DNA from 2 places in the Variovorax sp. GW823-FHT04F07 genome. Region 1 is predicted to be linked to the other one. Evidence: riboswitches for the same ligand, from Rfam matches in the RefSeq annotation. Region 1 holds a riboswitch; the other holds the start of a gene.

The links. Region 1 has a riboswitch for glycine ahead of AC1RAA_RS22225 (D-amino acid dehydrogenase). Riboswitches for the same ligand answer to the same signal wherever they lie in the genome.
Region 2: linked by a shared signal. The riboswitch ahead of gcvT (glycine cleavage system aminomethyltransferase GcvT) and the one ahead of AC1RAA_RS22225 (D-amino acid dehydrogenase) in region 1 are both predicted to bind glycine.

What each region holds. Positions count from the first base shown of each region.
Region 1 covers NZ_JBXAIG010000005.1:86,345-96,950, reverse strand. The annotation lists gene AC1RAA_RS22265 (glycosyltransferase) at 1-880, opposite strand, end outside; gene AC1RAA_RS22260 (hypothetical protein) at 984-2,522, opposite strand; gene AC1RAA_RS22255 (glycosyltransferase family 2 protein) at 2,566-3,333, opposite strand; gene AC1RAA_RS22250 (glycosyltransferase family 4 protein) at 3,326-5,290, opposite strand; gene rfbC (dTDP-4-dehydrorhamnose 3,5-epimerase) at 5,539-6,087, opposite strand; gene rfbA (glucose-1-phosphate thymidylyltransferase RfbA) at 6,084-6,971, opposite strand; gene rfbD (dTDP-4-dehydrorhamnose reductase) at 7,011-7,901, opposite strand; gene rfbB (dTDP-glucose 4,6-dehydratase) at 7,898-8,977, opposite strand; glycine riboswitch at 9,096-9,186, shown strand; glycine riboswitch at 9,231-9,337, shown strand; gene AC1RAA_RS22225 (D-amino acid dehydrogenase) at 9,429-10,606, shown strand, end outside.
Region 2 covers NZ_JBXAIG010000001.1:222,895-233,500, forward strand. The annotation lists gene AC1RAA_RS01050 (DUF3014 domain-containing protein) at 1-277, shown strand, start outside; gene AC1RAA_RS01055 (hypothetical protein) at 386-634, shown strand; gene gcvP (aminomethyl-transferring glycine dehydrogenase) at 666-3,575, opposite strand; gene gcvH (glycine cleavage system protein GcvH) at 3,634-4,005, opposite strand; gene gcvT (glycine cleavage system aminomethyltransferase GcvT) at 4,077-5,249, opposite strand; glycine riboswitch at 5,297-5,401, opposite strand; glycine riboswitch at 5,414-5,504, opposite strand; gene AC1RAA_RS01075 (hypothetical protein) at 5,536-6,072, opposite strand; gene AC1RAA_RS01080 (L,D-transpeptidase Cds6 family protein) at 6,169-6,660, opposite strand; gene AC1RAA_RS01085 (MFS transporter) at 6,904-8,097, opposite strand; gene AC1RAA_RS01090 (AraC family transcriptional regulator) at 8,206-8,985, shown strand; gene AC1RAA_RS01095 (TRAP transporter large permease) at 9,022-10,314, opposite strand; gene AC1RAA_RS01100 (TRAP transporter small permease) at 10,325-10,606, opposite strand, start outside.

The DNA.
Region 1 (10,606 bases):
CCATCGTCACCGCCAGGTACTCCGCGATCACGCCAAGCGCTGTCAGGATGACCCCAGAGAAAAATGCCACCACGACGGCGAGCGATGTCCACCCTTCGACGGGCACCTGCCCCGTGTACTTCTCGTAGAGGGCATAGATCGCAAATCCCATCGCCAACAGAATCGAGAAGAATCCCATGATGGTGATGAGACGCAGCGGTCGGGTGCCGGTCGTGAGCACCAGGCTCCAGAAATGTCTGACCAGCGACAGGAAGGAATAACCCGAAGGGCGGCCCAGTTCTTCCCTGAGACGCAATGGGCAGTGCCCCACACGGCCCGTGATCCAGAACAGTCCGACATCCAGATAGACACCGTTGCCGCAATAGGCGGACAACGTCCTGGCAATTTCGCCATCGATGAACCGGAAGCTGTTGAAGCGACCAATGGTCTTGTTGCCGAGTAGACGCGTGCTGATGCCCTTCGCCGTCCGGCTCATCAGATTGCGCAACCAGCCATGCGGCGGCGGATTCGTGGGCTGAGCGTAGACGAGCTGGAGCGAAGCACTCAGGGCGAGGTCCAGCATCGCACCGATGCTCGTGGGGTCCTGCTGGCCGTCTTCGTCCATGGTCACGACCCAGTCCCCCGTGGCGCTGGCCATGCCGGCCATGGTGGCGGCGTGCTGTCCATAGTTTCGGGACAGCCATACCGGCTGAACGAAGGCATGGCTCTCCGCGAGCGCGGTCATGGTGAGGTCCGATCGGTCCGGGCCGCAATCGTGGACCAGCACGACTTCGCTGACGACGAACGAGTTTCCGGCCGCAGTGACTTGCGGGTGCGTCAGTTTCTCGATTTCGGCCACGAGAATTGGCAGCGTCTTTTCCCCCGAATAAACCGGGATCACTATGGAAACTCGTTCTAACCTGCTCATTTTAATAATTCTAACAGTTTAATTTTTCGCCATTGAAATAGAACTCAAGTCAGAAACCCCTGTCGAAATCAAAAGCTCACTTCTTCAAGCAAACAATAGCCAGATTTTCAATAACGAAAACAGACTCCCGACTTGGCCATGGCTTGGATTTTTCGCAATACCTTTCGCCAATCAGATTTTTATCACCAGAGGATTTCTTGAAGGCATAACCAGAAATTTCAACCAGCAATGGCGCCCTTGAGTACTCTGGAGAAAAAGCCGAAATATTCATATCCCCTTGAATCGTGCTCAACCGGGAAGGATGGCGCCAGCCACCGTCGCTTACGAAGATGTATTCAATCTTCGAGAACTCTTCTTGTTGCTCAAGACGAGCAATCACTCGATTCGCCTCAGCTCCGTCCCAAGAATTGATTCTTTGTTGATCTGCGAATATCTGATTGTTTACAAAAACAAACACCACCAGCAAAACAACCAACAAACCCGAGAAAACATCTCCCGGAATTTTTCCAAAGAACCCTCGCACCGCCGAATAACCGACGAGCAGAAACAATCCAACAATCAATGCAACCTGGGGAAGCACTCTCGGCACCGGATGCCAGTCCTTGAATGGAGCAATCACGCCCACAGTCACTGGAATCAGCAAGAGCAAACCCAATGCAATGCCAAGAATATCAAGCGGCTTCTTTGAATTTTTTTCTTGAGACCAGAAAATATTTGCGATCAAGATCACGGCGATGGAAATCATCGCGGCAACAAGAACCTTCAACCACCGAGGGGACACCGGCTCACCCGACCAGTAGATCCGAAGCAGTAGATCCTTGATCTGCCCCATTCTCTCCGCAATGAACCCGCGTTCAATGAAGTTCGCTCTTCCTGTCAGCTCGATCCATCCCAGGCTCTTCGATACGCTGAGAATGGCCAAGAAAATGAGCGCAGAAACAAGGCAAACGAGCATCAACACCACAGCGCGTCGTTTGAGATCCTGTCCATCAGTTACTTCAAAACCGATCCGCTTCCAGGAAATTGCGCCAAACAGATAGGCAAAAACGATGGCTGCGGAAAAATAGTTCAGAAACCCCTGGTAGATGAACAGCATGCCGACCGTGGCAGCCAGTGCAATCGCGATGTACGGCCACCTCAACGGCTTTCTCGAAATCATCTCCAGCGACACGATGGAAAACGCCGCCGCCACGCAATATCCAGGCAACACCATGCGGAAGGTGAGTATTTCCGCCAGATATGGATGGGCCACCATGACAGCGCCCACCAACGCCGCACCTCGCGCATTCGCGACACCTACGAATCGCAAGATGGAAACGACCAGCACGGCCTGAAGAAGCAGTGCGCAGACGCCGAGCGACACGTACAAGTCATTGATGTTCACACCGAGGGAGTCGATGAAACTGTCAATGCCTCCTAGCAAGAACCGGCCCTGCGTCAAAAATGTGCTCAGCTCGCCCTTTGTGAACCCCTGCCCGAACGCGTAGTCATCGACGGCAAAACCGCGCGCCAGAACCCCGCCTTTTGCAATCAGCGCTGCACCAAATACGATCAACAGCAACTTGACATGAGTACTCTCCCACCCGTCAAGAATTTTGAATTTTGTTTTTTCCATCACACATTGAAGCCAAATTAAAAAGCTTCTCGGGAAGCGCGAACTAAACTGCGATGCGAAGCTTCGAATCAGGTCTTCTTGTCTGATTTTTCAGGACTTTCCTGAAAATATCACTGGGCGCCGCGATACAACCTGCCGAACTTGTTTGACGAACCAAAGAAATTCTCTTCATCCGGATGGCATGCCCGGTTCCTGGAACGCATTTGTGCACGGCACCCGCAGACATCACCTTGAGATTCCAGGCCCAATCTTCGTAGCCTATTTGTGCTGCCAGATCTGTTTCTGGATAGGGATTCTCCACAAGAAATTCCCTGCGCACAAAACAAAGTGACGTCCAGTAGTTCACCAATGCAAGTGCAGCCGTGTCGAAATTCTTGCTTTCGGCATCGATATGCACAAAAACATGAGGGTCGTGCCCGAAATAGACATTCACCTCCGGGTGAAGCACGAGTTCCCGCTCGTCCGCACTCGCCATGGCATAGGCGTCCGAAAGCCAGGCAGGGCCCCAAAGATCGTCGCCGTCGAGAAACGCCACATACTCGCCCTCGGCCATCAATGCCGCCTCATTCCGGGCATGCCCGACATCACCATGGTTCATGGGAACCACGCGCACATGGGGAAATCTTGCGACGCTGTCGCTGACGATCTCGACAGAAAGTGCGTCCGCGCGGTCCATCGCGACGAGCAGTTCGGTGGTCAAACCCCGTTCCCGGGCCGCCTCGAAGCACGCCCAGACACTGTCCAATGCCGGCTTGAGCCACAGGCCCTCCTTGTGCGCATTGACGATCGCAGTGACGTGAAACTTAGACATGCTCAGCCTCGCTGGAGGACATGGACGAGAAAGGGAGTCCTGCTGTGAATGCGGACCAGGAACGCTCGAGGCCCAACTTTTTCCTCATGGCCTGCAGGCGACGCTCCACCTCTTCCGGATTGTCGAGAATTTCCTGGATGGCCGCGCAGTAAGCGCGCTCGTCGTCCAGGGCATCGATCAGCCATCCGGTTTCGCTGGTCACCAGTTCAGAGACGCCTCCGACATTGCTCGCGATGATGGGGACGCCTGCGGCGGCGGCATTGATCAGGACCGTCGGCATGCCTTCGAAACGCGACGTGAAGAGGAAGGCGGCATACCGCTCCAGGGGAAGCTTGCTGAACGAGGCGAACATCCCCAGCAGACGCAGCTTGGGCTGCGTGTCTGCGAGCGCCGCCAATTCGGCTTCGCGCTGAGGCTCACCGCCGCCGTAGACGTCCAGCGCGACCTCCGGCAGAGACCGGATGATCCGCCCCAACAACTCCGTATTTTTCTGATGGCAGAACCGGCCCGCCCAGAAGATGGCCGGTCGCTGTTCGTCGGATTGGGATTTCTTGGAAATCTCTCGCAGATCGTCCAATGCAGGCTGAGGCAAGAACTGGAGCTTCTGCGTCAATGCAGGAGTAAATCCATACCTCGCCACCACTTCTTCAAGGAAGACGTTGGTATCGAAATAGATCTTGTCGACGTTATGGATCGCAGCCCGAAGGTGCGTATCCGCATACCCCGCCCCGCGGCCATCTTCCGTGAAGTCGCGGCAGAACAGCGTCGTGTAGACCTTGCATATCGACTGGAAAGCCTTGCCCTTTTCAACCAGAGCGGCCCAGCACGCCAAACTGTTTACGTTCGTGATCGACTCGGGTTGAAGCGCGAATATCAGCGCCTCGACAATGCGTTGTCTGTTCCGCTGATTGAGATCGGCGTCGTAATCGGACAAAACCAGCACCTGCGACCCCGAGGGCAGCCAGTCGAAGGCATCCACCTTGTCATGATCGGTCAAGACGAGCAGCGTGGCAGAAACGCCGACCGCCTCCTGCGCTGCACGCAGGATGTTGACCCCGGCGAGATCCGCCCCGCCCTTGACGAGCCACGGCATGAAAACGACGTGCCGGATTCCGGCAGGCAGGTCATGAAAAATTTCAGTCCACGCTGCACCGAGTTCATCGGTCGGGATGCTGAAATTCGGGCGCAGCCTCAAGTGCTTGCCGTGCAACGGATGGCACGATTCGATTTCGGGGTCGAGCGCCATCAGGTCGGCAACGGTTCGCTTGACGACCGATGCGATCTTGGGCGACATGCCCTTGAAGCGCCCCTCCTTCATCCCGTGTTTCAGGTAGTGAAGCAGTGGGTGCACGCCGTGCAAGACGACATCCGGATAGATGTCGCAATACCACTCGCAATCGAAATTCTCACTGGCCTTCAATCCTTCGAAACCGCCATGCCGCAGGAAATGAAGGTAAGGGTCCTGATTCTTCAGATGCGGGTAGTTTTCGAGGTACCACTCGGCATCGAAGAGGTCGGTTTCATGGAGCAATTCGAGATCGCGAATCTCCTGCTCTGTGACGAGCAACGTGCCATTTCTTGAATAGCGACTGAGATCGATGGCTGGCGCCGAACGTCGCTTCTCGGGGGGGGGCGAGCGCATCGGCGGGGAGCCAACTGCAATCTTCCGCCCCTCCTCTTTACCCCACTTGAGATAGTGCACCAAGGGATTGAGGCCCCGGTACGCCACGTCCTTGTTGGCCTCCAAATACCCTGCTGCATCGAACTTTTCGCTCGGTGCACGCCCTTCCCTGCCGCCGAATCGAAGGAAATGCTGGATCTCAGCGCCTTCCGGAACATCCGGATTGCGCTCCCGATACCAATTTTTATCGAACAGATCCGACTGCCGGAGCAGACCGGCATCGCGATACTCGTTCACAAGCTGAGCGCTGCGCTTCAGTAGCTTTTTGAAATTCATTCCGGGTTTCATGAAAATTGATGCGCTTCCTCGCGTTCACACGCGCAGGCCTTTGTCCGTCGATCGAATGCGCATGGGGCCGGAGTCGTTCGGCTCACTCCATCAGAAGCAACTCACATTCACGGGCAGCGGGAATATTTCAAATACAGCAAGAAGATCTCACTTTCGGCATTCGTTCATTGATGCGCGATCAAGAAATGAAGCCTCGAATTCGGCAGGCACTCAGGTGCCTCGTTCAAAAATTCTGTTTACTCGAAGACGTCCGCCGCTTGAAGCGATTTGCCTTCGGCATCCTTCCTGGACAACTGCGGCGCCATGCCAATGTCAGGCCACGCGATCTGCAGGCTCGCGTCGTTCCAAGCAATGCATCGCTCGTGCTCAGGCGCGTAGTAGTTCGTCGTCTTGTACAGAAAGTCCGCAGAGTCCGTGAGAACGAAGAATCCGTGCGCGAAGCCCGCCGGAACCCACAACTGTCGGTGATTGCCTTCGCTCAACTCCGTGCCCACCCAACGCCCGAACGTGGGCGAAGAGCGCCGAATGTCGACGGCCACATCAAACACCGCGCCGCGTACCGCGCGCACCAGCTTTCCTTGCGCTTGCTGGACCTGATAGTGCAACCCCCGAAGCACGCCCTTGGATGACCTTGAATGGTTGTCCTGAACGAAGTCGACCTTCGATCCAACCGCCTCCTCGAATGCGCGTTGATTGAAGCTCTCGTAGAAAAACCCTCTGGCATCGCCAAAGACCTTCGGCTCGATGATCAGAACGTCGGGGATCTCGGTTTGGATGACATTCACGAACGCACCTCTTCGGTCAGCAGGTGCTTCAGGTACTTTCCGTACCCGTTCTTCTGCAGCGGTGCAGCGAGCTTTTCGAGTTGGGCGCTGTCGATGAAGCCATTGCGCCACGCAATTTCTTCAGGGCAGGCGATCTTCAGCCCCTGCCGATGCTCCAGCGTCGCGATGAACTGGCCGGCTTCGAGCAGGCTCTCGTGCGTGCCCGTATCGAGCCACGCATAGCCGCGCTGCATGATCTGCACGTTGAGCTGGTCCAGGTCCAAGTACGCTTGGTTGACCGCCGTGATCTCCAGTTCGCCGCGCGCGCTCGGCTTCACGGCCTTGGCGATATCGACGACCTGGTTGTCATAGAAGTACAGGCCGGTCACGGCGTAGCTGCTCCTAGGCTTGACGGGCTTTTCTTCGATGCTGCTGGCCTTGCCGTTGGCGTCAAAGGCCACCACGCCGTAGCGCTCGGGGTCGTGCACGTGGTACGCGAACACGGTCGCACCACTCTGCTTCGCATCAGCGTCCGACAGCAGATGGGCAAAGTCATGCCCATAGAAGATGTTGTCCCCCAACACCAGCGCGCTCGGCGAGTTCCCCACGAACTTGTCGCCGATGATGAACGCCTGCGCCAGGCCATCGGGACTCGGCTGCACCGCGTACTGCAGGTTGATGCCCCACTGGCTGCCGTCGCCCAGCAGCTGCTGGAAGCGCGGCGTGTCCTGCGGCGTGCTGATGATCAGGATGTCGCGCATGCCGCCGAGCATCAGGGTGCTCAGCGGGTAATAGATCATGGGCTTGTCGTACACCGGCAGCAGTTGCTTGCTCATGGCGAGCGTGGCCGGGTGCAGGCGGGTGCCGGAGCCACCGGCAAGGATGATGCCTTTGCGTTGCGTCATGGGAGTCTTCTTCTGTGAGGGGCAGGAAAAATCAGTCGGTCAGAGCGTCTCGCGCAGCATGCGTGCCACGCCTTCCTGCCAGGGCGGCAGACGCAGGCCGAAGGTGGTCTGCAGCTTGGTGGTGTCGAGCCGCGAGTTGTGCGGGCGCTTCGCGGGCGTCGGAAAGGCGCTGGTGGGCACGGCCTCCACGGCCTGCGGGCCGGCCTTGAGTTCGACGCCGGCCTGCTGCGCCATCTCGAGCACGAAGCGCGCGTAGCCGTGCCACGTGGTCTCGCCGCCGGCGATGGCGTGGTACAGCCCGGCCTTGGTCGGGTCTTGCAAGGTGGCGCGGATGGCGTGCGCAGTGATGTCGGCCAGCAACTCAGCCCCGGTGGGGGCGCCGAACTGGTCGTCGATGACCGTGAGCTTGTCGCGCTCCTTGGCCAGGCGCAGCATGGTCTTGGCGAAGTTGCCGCCGCGTGCGGCGTACACCCAGCTGGTGCGAAAGATCAGGTGCTTCGCGCAATGCTGCGCCACCAGCTGCTCGCCTTCGAGCTTGGTCTGGCCGTACACGCTGAGCGGGCCGGTCGCGTCTTCTTCTTTCCAGGGCCTAGTGCCGCTGCCGTCGAAGACGTAGTCGGTGGAGTAATGCACCATCAGCGCGCCGATCTGCTGCGCCGCCTCGGCCACCACGCCGGGCGAGGTGGCGTTGAGCTTGCGCGCGAAGTCGGGCTCGCTCTCGGCCTTGTCGACGGCGGTGTGCGCGGCGGCATTGACGATGACGTCGGGGCGCACCGCCAGCACGGTTGCAGCCAGCTGCTCGGGACGGCTGAAGTCGGCGTGGAAGTCGGTGCTGTCGAAGTCCAGTGCGACCACTTCGCCGAGCGGCGCGAGGCTGCGCTGCAGCTCCCAGCCGACCTGTCCACCTTTGCCGAGCAGCAGCAACTTCATGCGGAAGCCTTTGCAGGCGCAGCGTCGTATTGCTTCTCGACCCATTCGCGGTACGCGCCGCTTTGCACGTTGCGCACCCACTCGCCGTTGGCGAGGTACCACTGGACGGTCTTGCGGATGCCGGTGTCGAAGGTCTCGGCGGGCTTCCAGCCGAGTTCGGCCTCGAGCTTGCGTGCATCGATGGCGTAGCGACGGTCGTGGCCCGGGCGGTCCGTGACGTAGGTGATCTGCTCCTTGTACGGCTTGCCGTCGGCGCGGGGGCTCAGTTCGTCGAGCAGCGCACACACGGTGTTGACGATCTCGATGTTGGGCTTCTCGTTCCAGCCGCCGACGTTGTAGGTCTCGCCGAGCTTGCCGGCCTCGAGCACGCGGCGGATGGCGCTGCAGTGGTCCTTCACGTAGAGCCAGTCGCGCACCTGCATGCCGTCGCCGTACACGGGCAGGTTCTTGCCGGCCAGTGCGTTGACGATCATCAGCGGGATCAGCTTCTCGGGGAAGTGGAACGGGCCGTAGTTGTTCGAGCAGTTGGTGGTGACCACCGGCAGGCCGTAGGTGTGATGCCAGGCGCGCACGAGGTGGTCGCTGGCGGCCTTGCTGGCCGAGTACGGGCTGTTGGGCTCGTACTTGTTCTCTTCGGTGAAGGCCGGGTCGGTCTTGGAGAGCGAGCCGTAGACCTCGTCGGTCGACACATGCAGGAAACGGAAGGCCGCCTTCTGGTCGGCCGGCAGGGCGTTCCAGTAGCCGCGCACCGATTCGAGCAGGCGGAAGGTGCCGAGCACATTGGTCTGCACGAAGTCTTCCGGGCCGTGGATCGAACGATCCACATGCGATTCCGCGGCAAAGTTCACAACGGCACGGGGTTTGTGCTCGGCCAGCAGGCGATCGAGCAGCGCGCTGTCGCCGATGTCGCCTTGCACGAAGACATGGTTCGCGTTGCCCTTGAGCGACGCGAGGGTCTCGAGGTTGCCCGCGTAGGTCAGCTTGTCGAGGTTCACGACGGGCTCGTTGCCCTGCGCGATCCAGTCGAGCACGAAATTGGCGCCAATGAAGCCTGCGCCGCCGGTAACCAGGATCATGGAGTCCCCTGCATGTAGAAAAAAGTTTGCTTTACCAAAAATCAACATTCAATTATCCCATCGGTGTGAAGTGCCGATGTACAGGGCTTGGCCGGCTTGCGGGGCCCGCCTACAATCGCCAACAATTGCAGGAGAGCGGGCTTCCACGGAGGCCCTACCGAAGGCGCAAACTCCCATAAACGCTCAGGTCGGCCCGACGAAATTCCAGGCAACGCCCAGGAACTTCGGCAAGGGGTCAGTACTGCACTCATCGATACAGCCGTCTGGAGAGCCGCCACGCCATGTGGCGCACCGAAGGAGCAAACCCGCTGCGGGTGCAGCAGGGTGAATCTCTCAGGTACCGAGGACAGGGGGAGCGGCAACTTGGACATCGGTCGTCCGGTTGCTTGCTATTTTTTCAATAGCACTCCACGCCCGCCGTTCAAGCGCTGCAAACTCAAAGGTACTTGCAATGCGTGTGATCGTTCTTGGCGCCGGCCTGCTCGGCGTGACTTCGGCCTACTACCTCCAGCAACTCGGCCACGAGGTGACCGTGATCGACCGGCAGGCCACCCCGGCCGCCGAAACCAGCTTCGCCAACGGCGGCCAGATCTCGGTCAGCCATGCCGAACCGTGGGCCAATCCGAGCGCGCCGCTGAAGGTGCTGCAATGGCTCGGCAAGGAAGATGCGCCGCTGCTGTTTCGCATCCGCGCCGACATGCGCCAGTGGCTCTGGGGCCTGCAGTTCTTGCGCGAATGCACCCCCGCACGCACCCGCCACAACATCGAACAGATCGTTCGTCTCGGTACATACAGCCGGGAAATGTTGCAGCAATTGCGTCGAGACACGGGCCTGAACTATGACCAGCGCACGCAAGGCATCCTGCACTTCTATACGACGCAAAAAGAATTCGACGGTGCCCTCGCGCCCGCCGAGCAGATGCGTGCTCTGGGCTGCGAACGCCTGGTCATCTCGGCCGACGAGGCCATCAAGATCGAACCCGCCCTCGCCCACATCCGCCCCCAACTCGCCGGCGCCACCTACACCGCCGAAGACGAATCGGGCGACGCCAACCGCTTCGCGCGCGAACTCGTGAAGCTGGCCGAGGCGGCCGGCGTGAAGTTCCTCATGAGCCACACGGTGACCGCGCTGCGCGAAGCCGGCGGCAGCATCGACCACGTCGAGGCGACCGACAACGAAGGCCGCTTCCAGCGCATCCGCGGCGATGCCTTCGTGCTCGCGATGGGTTCGCTGAGTCCGTTGTACGCCGCGCCGCTGGGCATCCGCCTGCCGATCTACCCCGCCAAGGGCTACTCGGTGACGCTCCCCGTCAAGGACGCATCGAAGGCACACCAGGTCTCGCTCACGGACGACGAATACAAGCTGGTGTTCTCGCGCTACACGTCGGAGTCGGGCGACCGCCTGCGCATCGCCGGCACGGCCGAGCTCAACGGCTACGACCGCGACCTGAACCGCGTGCGCTGCGAAGCCATCGTGCGGCGCGTCGAAGAACTCTTCCCCGGCGCCGGCGACACCGAACGCGCGCAGTTCTGGACCGGCCTGCGTCCGGCCACGCCGAGCAACGTGCCGCTGATCGGCAAGACCAAGCTGCCGAACCTGTTCCTCAACACCGGCCACGGCACGCTCGG
Region 2 (10,606 bases), on a different contig from region 1:
CAACGACCGCTTCATCGCCGTGATCGACCACCTGCTGCAGGCGCCCGAGCCCACGGGGCCGGTGCAGGTGAAGCTGGTCGAGGTGAAGGGCGACATTCCCTCGCAGCGGCCCTGGGTGCGCTACGAGTACGCCGATCCGAAGCTCGAATCGCTCTCGGCCGGCCAGAAGATCCTGGTGCGCATGGGGCCCGAGAACGAGCGCAAGATGAAGGCCAGCCTGCGCGGGCTGCGCGCGCAGATCGCCACCGGCGAGATCGCGAAGAAGAAGCAGCCCTGAGGCGCGATGCACTGACAGCGCCCCGCCTGCGCGCCCTGTAGGCGCGGGCCGATTGCATGCGGCGCGAAGGGTCGAGATGATTTGCGCCTACGACTTCGAGGGCAAGCCATGAACCTGATGAGCGTCGATCTTTACCAGAGCACCACCGACCCCGGGAAATTCCTGGCGCTTCCCGCCGGCACCGACCCGACCGAACTCATGGGCCCGATGACCTTTGATCGGGACTACGCGCACATCAAGCGCTACCAGGCGGCCTTCGCGTTCGATCCGTCCGAAACCTACGCGGGTGTGAACGCCGCGAAGATCGCCGCGGACCTGCTCACCGTGAAGTGGGCGATGTACCAGCGCGAAGGCTGAACGGCGGGCGGCTTGCGCCGCCGCGCCTTCGTCAGGCCTCTTCGGTTTCCTGGTACTCGCCCACCGGCACGCAGCTGCAGAACAGGTTGCGGTCGCCGTAGACGTTGTCGACGCGCCCGATCGGCGGCCAGTACTTGGCCTGCTTGAGTTCGGCCAGCGGGAACGCGCCGAGTTCGCGCGAGTAGGGGTGGCTCCACTCCGTGCCGAGCAGGCTGGCGGCGGTGTGCGGCGCGTGCTTGAGCGGGTTGTCGTCCTTGGACCAGACGCCTTCTTCCACGCGGCGGATCTCGCCGCGGATGGCGATCATCGCGTCGACGAAGCGGTCGAGCTCGGCCAGCGGTTCGCTTTCGGTGGGCTCCACCATCAGCGTGCCGGGCACGGGGAAGCTCAGCGTGGGCGCGTGGAAGCCGTAGTCGATCAGGCGCTTGGCCACGTCTTCGGCGGTGACGCCGCTGGTGTCCTTGAGCGGACGCAGATCGAGGATGCACTCGTGCGCGACGTGGCCGTTGGGGCTCGCGTACAGCGTGGGGTAGTGGTCCTTCAGGCGCGCGCTGATGTAGTTGGCGCTGAGGATGGCCGTCTCGGTCGCGGCCTGCAGGCCCTTGGCGCCCATCATGCGGCAGTACATCCAGCTGATCGGCAGCACGGCCGCGTTGCCCAGCGGCGCGGCCGACACGGCGCCCACGCCGTTCGAGGGCACGCCGGCCGTGGCGTGGCCCGGCAGGTAGGGCACGAGGTCTTCGACCACGCAGACCGGGCCGACGCCCGGGCCGCCACCGCCGTGCGGAATGCAGAAGGTCTTGTGCAGGTTCAGGTGGCTCACGTCGCCGCCGAACTCGCCCGGCGCGGCCACGCCGACCAGTGCGTTCATGTTGGCGCCGTCGACGTACACGCGGCCGCCGTGCTCATGCACGAGCTCGCACAGTTCCTTCACGCGGGTTTCGAACACGCCGTGCGTGCTGGGGTAGGTGATCATCACGGCGGCCAGGTGGGCGCTGTGCTTCTCGCAGGCGCGCTTGAGGTCGTCCATGTCGACGTTGCCCTGCGCGTCGCAGGCCGTCACCACCACCTGCAGGCCCACCATCTGGGCGCTGGCCGGGTTGGTGCCGTGCGCCGACGAGGGAATCAGGCAGATGTTGCGATGGCCCTGGCCCTTGGCTTCGTGGAAGGACTTGATGGCCAGCAGGCCCGCGTACTCGCCCTGCGAGCCCGCGTTGGGCTGCAGGCTGATGCCCGCGTAGCCGGTGGCCTCGCACAGCCAGGCGCGCAGCTGCGCGTCGAGCTGGGCGTAGCCCTGCAGCTGGTCGGCGGGCGCGAAGGGGTGGATGTTGGCGAACTCGGGCCAGGTGATGGGGATCATCTCGCTGGTTGCGTTGAGCTTCATGGTGCAGCTGCCCAGCGGGATCATGCTGCGGTCGAGCGCGAGGTCCTTGTCCGACAGGCTGCGGATGTAGCGCAGCATCGCCGTTTCGCTCTTGTGGGTGTTGAACACCGGGTGCGTGAGGAAGGCGCTGGTGCGGCGCAGGTCCTCGGGAATCAGCGGCGTGGTGTTGGCGGCCAGCTCGTCGAAACGCGGCATCGCGGTGCCGGCGGGCACGAACAGGGCCCACAGGGTTTCGATGTCGGCGCGCGTGGTGGTTTCGTCGAGCGAGATGCCCAGGTGCTGCTGCAGGCGCTGGCGCAGGTTGACGCCGCCGGCCTGCGCGCGCTCGATGATCGCGGCCGTGTCGTCGCCAGTGCGGATCGTCAGCGAGTCGAAGGCGGTGGTGTTCACCGGCTCGCGGCCCATCTGCGACAGGCCCTTGGCGAGGATGGCGGTGAGCACGGCCACGCGCTGCGCGATGCGCGTCAGGCCGTCGGGGCCGTGGTACACGGCGTACATGCTGGCGACCACGGCCGGCAGCACCTGCGCGGTGCAGATGTTCGAGGTGGCCTTCTCGCGGCGGATGTGCTGCTCGCGCGTCTGCAGCGCGAGGCGGTAGGCCGGCTGGCCATGCGTGTCGACGCTCACGCCGACGAGGCGGCCGGGCAGCGAGCGCTTGAACGAATCGCGGCAGGCGAGGTAGGCGGCATGCGGGCCGCCGTTGCACAGCGGCATGCCGAAGCGCTGCGTGGTGCCGCAGACGATGTCGGCATCGAACTCGCCGGGAGCGACCAGCAGCGTCAGCGCCAGCAGGTCGGCCGCGACGATGAAGGCGGCGTCGCACTGGTGCGCATGGCCCGCGAGCGGGCGCAGGTCGTGCACGTGGCCGGTGGTGGCCGGGTACTGCGCGAGCACGCCGAAGAATTCGCCGCTCACCATCAGGTGCGGCAGCGTTTCCGACACGGTGCTCACCTTCACCTCGATGCCCAGCGGCGCGGCGCGCGTCTTGATGACTTCGATGGTCTGCGGGTGGCAGTCGCCCGACACGAGGAACACGTTGCTCTTGCTCTTCACGCTGCGCTTGGCGAGCGTCATCGCCTCGGCGGCGGCCGTGGCCTCGTCGAGCATCGAGGCGTTGGCGATGGCCATGCCCGTGAGGTCGCACACCATCGTCTGGAAGTTGAGCAGGGCTTCCATGCGGCCCTGCGAGATCTCGGCCTGGTAGGGCGTGTAGGCGGTGTACCAGGCGGGGTTCTCCAGGATGTTGCGCAGGATCACGCCCGGCGTGTGGGTGCCGTAGTAGCCCTGGCCGATGAAGCTCTTGAACACCTTGTTCTTCGACGCCAGCGTCTTCAGCTCGGCCAGCGCGTCGGCCTCGGTGACCGGCGCGGGCAGGCGCATCGGCCGGGCGCGGCGGATGGCCGCGGGCACGATGCCGTCGATGAGCTCCGCGCGCGTTTCCGAGCCGATCACCGGCAGCATGCGCGCCTCGTCCGCCGCATCGATGCCGATGTGGCGGGCGAGGAATTCTTCGGCGTTCTCTAGTTCTTGCAAAGAGGGAAGGGCGGGAATCGGCATGGCGGTGAAGGCTCGGGGGAGAAGGAACGAAGGTGCGAGGAAGCTGCTGTTCAGCGGATCAGGATTCGGCGGCGAACTTGTCGTAGCTGGCGGCGTCGAGCAGGGCGTCGAGCTGCGCGGGCTCGCTCAGCTTGACCTTGAAGAACCAGCCGGCGGCCAGCGGGTCGCTGTTGGCCAGCGACGGGTCGGCGCGCAGCGCTTCGTTGACTTCGGTGATCTCGCCCGACACGGGCATGAACACATCGGCGGCGGCCTTCACCGACTCGACCACACCGGCGACCTCGCCCTGCGCGAAGGTCTTGCCCACTTCAGGCAGGTCGACGAACACCACGTCGCCCAGCGCGTCCTGCGCATGCACGGTGATGCCGACGGTGGCGGCGCCGCCTTCGGCCGCCACCCATTCGTGGTCCTTGGTGTATTTGATGCTCATGAAAAAACTCCTCGTGGAAAAAATGGAATCGGGGTGCAGAGCCTAGCCGGGTCTGCGGGGTTCAGTGTCGGTCAGCCGCGGTAGTAGCGCGTCGGCACGAAGGGCATGGTCGAGACTTCCATCGGCACCGGCTTGCCGCGCACGATGGCCTGCACGCGCGTGCCGGGCTCGGCGAAGGCGGCGGCCACGTAGCCCATGGCCACGCAGCGGTCGGCCGTGGGGCCGAGCAGGCCGCTGGTGACGGCGCCGATGTCGTGGCCTTCGAGCGACTGCAGCAGCGTGCCGTCGCGCACCGGGATGCGTTCCAGTGCCACGAGGCCGACCCGCTTGCGCGTGAGCGTCTTGTGGTCGGTGTGGCCGGCCGCGCCCGAGGCGACGGCGGCCAGCTGGGCCAGCACCTTGGCCGCGCCCGGGAAGCCGCCTTCGCGCGCGCCGCCGGCGCGGCGCACTTTCTGGATCGCCCAGTTGAGCGAGGCTTCGACCGGGGTGGTGGTGGTGTCGATGTCGTTGCCGTACAGGCACAGGCCGGCTTCGAGCCGCAGCGAGTTGCGCGCGCCCAGGCCGACGGGCTTCACCTCGGGCTGTGCGAGCAGCAGGCGGGCGAGGGCGTCGGCGTCCTTGCCGGCCACCGAAATCTCGAAGCCGTCTTCGCCGGTGTAGCCGCTGCGGGTGACGAAGGCGGCGATGCCGCCGATCTGCACCGCGCCGCCGGTCATGAACACGAAGCGCTCGATGCCGGGCGACAGGCGTGCCAGCGTGGCGGCGGCCTGTGGGCCCTGCAGCGCCAGCAGCGCGTGGTCGGGCAGGGGCTGCACCTGGCAGCGCGCGCCGATCCTGGCCTGGATGTGGGCGATGTCGGCCACCTTGCAGGCGCCGTTCACGATCACGAAGAGCGAACCGTTGCCTTCGTTGAAGAACATCAGGTCGTCGAGGATGCCGCCCTCGTCGTTCAGCAGCAGGCCGTAGCGCTGCTTGCCGGCGGGCAGGTCGACCACGTCGACGGGCATCAGGGTTTCGAACGCGGCGGCGGCGTCAGGGCCGACCAGGCGCAGCTGGCCCATGTGCGAGATGTCGAACAGGCCGGCCGCGTCGCGCGTGTGCTTGTGCTCGGCCATGAGGCCGGCGGGGTACTGCACGGGCATGGAGTAGCCGGCGAAGGGCACCATGCGGGCGCCCAACTCGACGTGGAGGTCGTACAGCGGGGTCTTGAGAAGTTGGGCGTCGGAAGCGGAGGAAGCGGCCACGGGGCACTCCAAAGGGGCAGTCGAAATCCATGGCTGCAACGCCACGGGCCACCCCTGCTGTCCGCTTTACCTGAGAGATTCGCCCCACGATCGGGGTTTGCTCCTTCGGTGGGCCGCGTGCAATGCCACGGCCTCTCTCCAGCAAGGAAACGCCGGTGGTTGCCGGCGTCTTGTCAGTCCTTTTGCCTGAGCGTTCGGGGAACCCCTGCGCCTTCGGCGGCCCCGTCGCGCGGGGCTCTCTCCTGACCCGGCGAGTGTAGTGGATCGCGGGGCCGGGGCTGGCGGCTCAGTGCACGGTTTCTGCCGGCGGCAGCAGCTTGTCGATGCGCTCGCGCAGCGAGTCGGCGCGCTCGGGGCCGGCGGCCTTCTCGATCTCGGAGAGCATCAGCGCGGCGATGGTCAGCATGGCCTCGCGGTCGCGCGCCTCGCGCAGGGCGTCGCGCATCTGGTTGGCGAAGCGCGGGTCGCGGCGCACGAACATGCGTTCGCAGATGTCGAACAGGAACATGCGCGTGGTGGCCAGCGAGCGCTTGCCGTCGAAGCTGTCGGCCGAGGTGGCGACCTGGATCGGCTCGGCGGCGGGGACGGGCGTGGGGGCCGGTGCGGGCGGTGGCGCGACCGGGCGCGCGACCTGCAGGTAGCCGCGCTGCATCAGCCCCTGGATCGCCTGCTCGGCCTCGACGCGGCTGGGGAACAGCGGGCTGAAGTCGGTCAGCGAGCGCCGGCCGTCGGCCATGAGCAGCAAGGCGCGCTCACGCTGACTGAGCGTGCGCTGCCCGGCCTGGAGTTCGTCGCGTGCCTTCTCGGTCTTGGTGGGGAACATGGCGGCCACAGCTTTCGGAGGTCGAAGGCTGCAGCATCGTTGCAAGTGGTGACATCTTCGTGAACCATTTGCCTTACAGGGACAAGGGGGTGCGCGTCAGTTGCCCGCGCTCTCCTTGCGGATCAGCCAGCGCGGGCCCACGCGCTGCAGCTCGAGCGTCTTGCGGTCGGTCTCGGTGAGTGCGTCGGCGCTGTAAATCTGCCGGAACTGCGCGCTGGCCGAGGTGCCCTGGACGCTGATCACCAGCCCCTCGATGCCCACGCTGATGCGCGACTTGCCCGTGATGCGGGCGCGCCGGTCGGCCTCCCAGCGCTCGCGGGTCTGGCCGCGCGCGGGGGTGAAGTCGCTCGCGTAGGCTGCGAGGTAGCGCTCCACGTCGCGCGCGGACCAGGCGGCGGCCCAGGCGCGCACGGCGCTTTCCACTTCGGCGAGGTGGGTGACGGGATTGGTGGGATTGGTGGGATTGGCGGGGGCGGCCGCTGGTGCAACGGCTGCAACGGGCGCGGCGGCCGGCGTGGCCGCGATACCGGCGGTGGCCAGCAAGCCGGCAGCGACAAGGCTGCTGCCCTGGGCGACGATTCGGTGCATGGCGTCCTTCTCTTTCCTTCTTCTTGTCTGTCAGGCTCGACGTCGAAGCTTGCGTCGATTCTGGCAGTGAAAGAGAGCGCGTGCGGCGTTGAATCGCCCACGGATTTCGGTGGTCCGTGGTTCAGGGCGCGTGCACAGGACACCGGGTGCTTCCCTCCGCGAATGTCCCCCGCCTTCGGCTCCTCCTTGATTTCGCTGCGGGAAGCACCCAGTGCCCTGTGCACAAGGAGCGCGGGGGAGGACTCAGACCGCGGCAGCCTCGCCCGCCATCACCTGCACCGTGCGGTTGCGCAGCCGCAAGGCCAGCACGGTCGCCACGCACAGCACGCACAACACCACCGTGAGCGTCACGCCGAGCCCGCGCGCATCCGACAGCAGGCCGAACAGCGGCGAGACCAGCCCGCCGACCGAGAGCGCGAGGCCGAGCGTGATGCCGCTGGCGGTGGCCGGGTTGCGTGGCAGGTAGTCCTGCGCGAGCGTCACCTGTGCGGCGAAGGGCAGGAACATGCTCATGCCGAGCCACGCGGTGCAGGCCAGCGCCGCGCCGGGCGTGGAGGCGAGCACGAGGCCCGCCATGGCCGGCAGCGCGAGCAGGTAGCCGCAGCGGATCGTGCCCATGCGCCCGATGCGGTCGCCGAGCCAGCCGCCGGCCAGCGTGCCCACGGCCCCTGCGGCGGTGAAGGCGGTGAGCGCCGCGGCGCCCTGGAAGGTGCTGCCGTGCAGGTCGCGCGTGATGCGCAGCGAGAGCATCGACAGCACCGTGACGTACGGGATCGACCAGCCCACGATGGTCGCCACCAGCAGGCTGAAGGCGCGCCAGTCGTTGTGCGGCTTCAGCACCTGGGCGCGGGCCTGCGCGGCGCGCGCTGCCGCTGCTGCCGCGTTGTTGGCGACGGCGCTGCGCCGTGCGTTCGCCGCAACCCACACCAAGCCCATCGCCACCGCGGGAATGCCCAGCAGGTAGCTGCGCGACAGGCTGCCGCCGCCGACGACCGTGGCCGCCAGCACCGGCGCGAACGAGGCGCCGATGGTGCCGCCCACCGAGAACACGCTCATCGCCTTCTGCGAGGCGCCGCCGGCCGCGCGCGCGGCCACGGTGGCGGGCGGGTGGTAGGCCGCGATGCCCAGCCCGCACAGCGCGACCGCGATCCAGGTCAGCAGGTAGCTCTGGCTCAGGCCCGCCAGCACCACGCCCAGCGCCGCCACCAGGAAGCCCACGGGCACCAGCCAGGCGCGCGGGTGGCGGTCGGCGTACAGGCCGAACAGCGGCTGCACCACGCTCGACAGCCCGGTGGCCGCCAGCATCAGGCCGCTCACGGCCGTGTAGCTGTAGCCGCGCTCCAGCACCATGAAGGGCAGCAGCGCGGGCACGAGGCCCTGGTAGAGGTCGTTGACGGCATGGGTGCCGGTGAGCAGCCCGAGTCGGCGCGTGTTCATGCGATGGCTTCTTTCTTCGATGTCCGGTTTGAGAAAAAGGGAGGAAAAGCCATCGTAGGAAGACACGGAAAGATGTTCTCGCTACGAATGTGCAAACATCGTCGTGAAATGGACAAACTGAATCTGCGCCCCGACGAGGGCGAATCGACCCCGCGCGCCGTGGCCGTGCTGGCCACCGATCCGGCGGGCGACGCCTTCATTCCGCCGCATGCGCACCGGCGCGGGCAGCTCATCCACGCGATCTCGGGCGTGATGATGGTCGGCGCCGCGGCCGGCAGCTGGGTGGTGCCGCCGGGGCGCGGCGTCTGGGTGCCGCCGGGCATGACGCACCAGATCCGCATGGCGGGCGAGGTGAAGATGCGCACGGTCTTCGTCGAGCCCGGCACGCGCGCCGACCTGGGGGCCGAGTGCCGCGTGATCCATGTGGGGGCGCTGTTGCGCGAGCTGATCGTGGCGGCCGTGTCGCTGCCGCTGGACTACCCGCCGGGCGGGCGCGACGAGCGCGTGATGGAGCTGATCCTCGACGAGATCGAGGCCGCGCCCGCGCTGTCGCTGCATGTGCCGATGCCGCGCCATGCGCGCCTGGCCGCGCTGTGCGAGGCGCTGATCCGCGACCCCGCGCAACCCGCCACGCTCGACGGCTGGGCCGCGCGGCTGCACATGAACGCGCGCACGCTGGCCCGGTTGTTCGAACGCGAAACTGGCATGACCTTCGGCGCGTGGTGCCGCCAGGCGCGGCTGCTCCTGAGCCTGCCGCGGCTGGCCGCGGGTGCGTCGATCCTGGAGGTGGCGCTGGCGCACGGCTACGAGAGCCCGAGCGCCTTCACCGCGATGTTCCGCCGCACGCTCGGCGTGCCGCCGAGCCAGTACCTGCATCCGCCGGCCTGAGGCAGGTGAAGGCGTGGGCGGGAGCGGCCTGCGCCGCTACTTGAACCCGAGCGCGCGCGGCAGCCAGGTGCTGAGCATCGGCACGAAGGTCAGCAGCATCAGCACCGCGCCGTGCGCCCACAGGAAGGGCACCAGCTCCTTCACCAGCGCCGACATCGGCACCTTCGACACGTTGCAGGTGACGAACAGCAGCCCGCCCACCGGCGGCGTGATCATGCCCAGCGTGAGGTTGAAGATCACGATCATCGCGAAGTGCACCGGGTCGACGCCCAGCTTGATCGCCACGGGCGCAAGGATCGGCGCCAGCACCATCACGCCCGGCAGCGGCTCGATGAAGATGCCGAACAGGAGTAGGAACACGTTGACGATGATCAGGAACATCCACGGCGAGAGGTTCATGCTGATGAGCCATTCGGCCATCTGCTGCGGAATGCCCTCGATGGTCAGCACCCAGGCGAACGAGGCCGACAGCCCGATGATGATCAGCACCGACGCCGACAGCAGGGCCGAGCGCGACAGGATGTCGGGCAGCATCTTCCACTCGAGCGTGCGGTAGATGAACTTGCCGCACACCAGCGCGTAGAACACCGCCACCACCGAAGCCTCGGTGGGCGTGAACCAGCCGGCGCGCATGCCGCCCAGGATCACCACCGGCAGCAGGATGGCGGGAATCGCCTTCCACGTCGTGATGAGGATCTCGCGCAGCGGCGGCGTCTGGCCGTCGCCCTTGTAGTTGCGCTTCTTCGAGACGTAGAAGTTCACCACGCACATCGCCACCGCGATCAGGATGCCCGGCACGATGCCGGCCACGAACAGCTGGCCGACCGACACGGTCTCGTCCTGCAGCGCGTAGATGATCATGATGATCGAGGGCGGAATGATCGGCCCCACGATGGCCGTGGAGGCCGTCAGCGCCGCCGCGTACGAGCGGTCGTAGCCGGCCTTGTCCATCATCTTGATGAGCATCGAGCCGGGGCCGGCCGCGTCGGCCAGCGCCGAGCCCGAGATGCCCGAGAAGAAGGTCAGCGACACCACGTTGGTGTAGCCCAGCCCGCCGCGCCGGTGGCCGACGAACTGGCCCGCGAAGCGCAGCAGCACCTCGGTGAGCGAGCCGCCGCTCATGAGCTCGGCGGCCAGGATGAAGAAAGGCACGGCCATCAGCGGAAAGCTGTCGATGCCGGTGAAGGTTTCCTTCAGCAGCACCATCAGCGGGTAGCTTTCCGCGAGGATCAGGGTGGCGGCCGTGGCCAGGCCGAGCGCGAAGGCCACGGGCACGCCGATGGCCAGGAACACGCAGGCGGAGACGATCAGGACAATGCTGGCATCCATGGTCTTCTCCTTACAGCGAGGCCGACGCGTTGGCGTCGAAATGCGCGTCGGACGCGAACTCGCGGTTCAGCACGTAGCCGCGCACCACCAGCAGCCAGTGCACGATCAGCAGCACGCCGCCGATCAGCATCGCGCTGTAGATGTAGGCGAACGGAATCTGCGTCACGGCGGTGAGCTGGAACATCGTGCGTTCCATGTAGAGCCAGCCGTACCAGACCATGAAGCCGAAGAAGGCGAACAGCAGCCCGGCCACCACGATGCGCACCGCCACGGCCGCGGGCCGGGGCAGGGC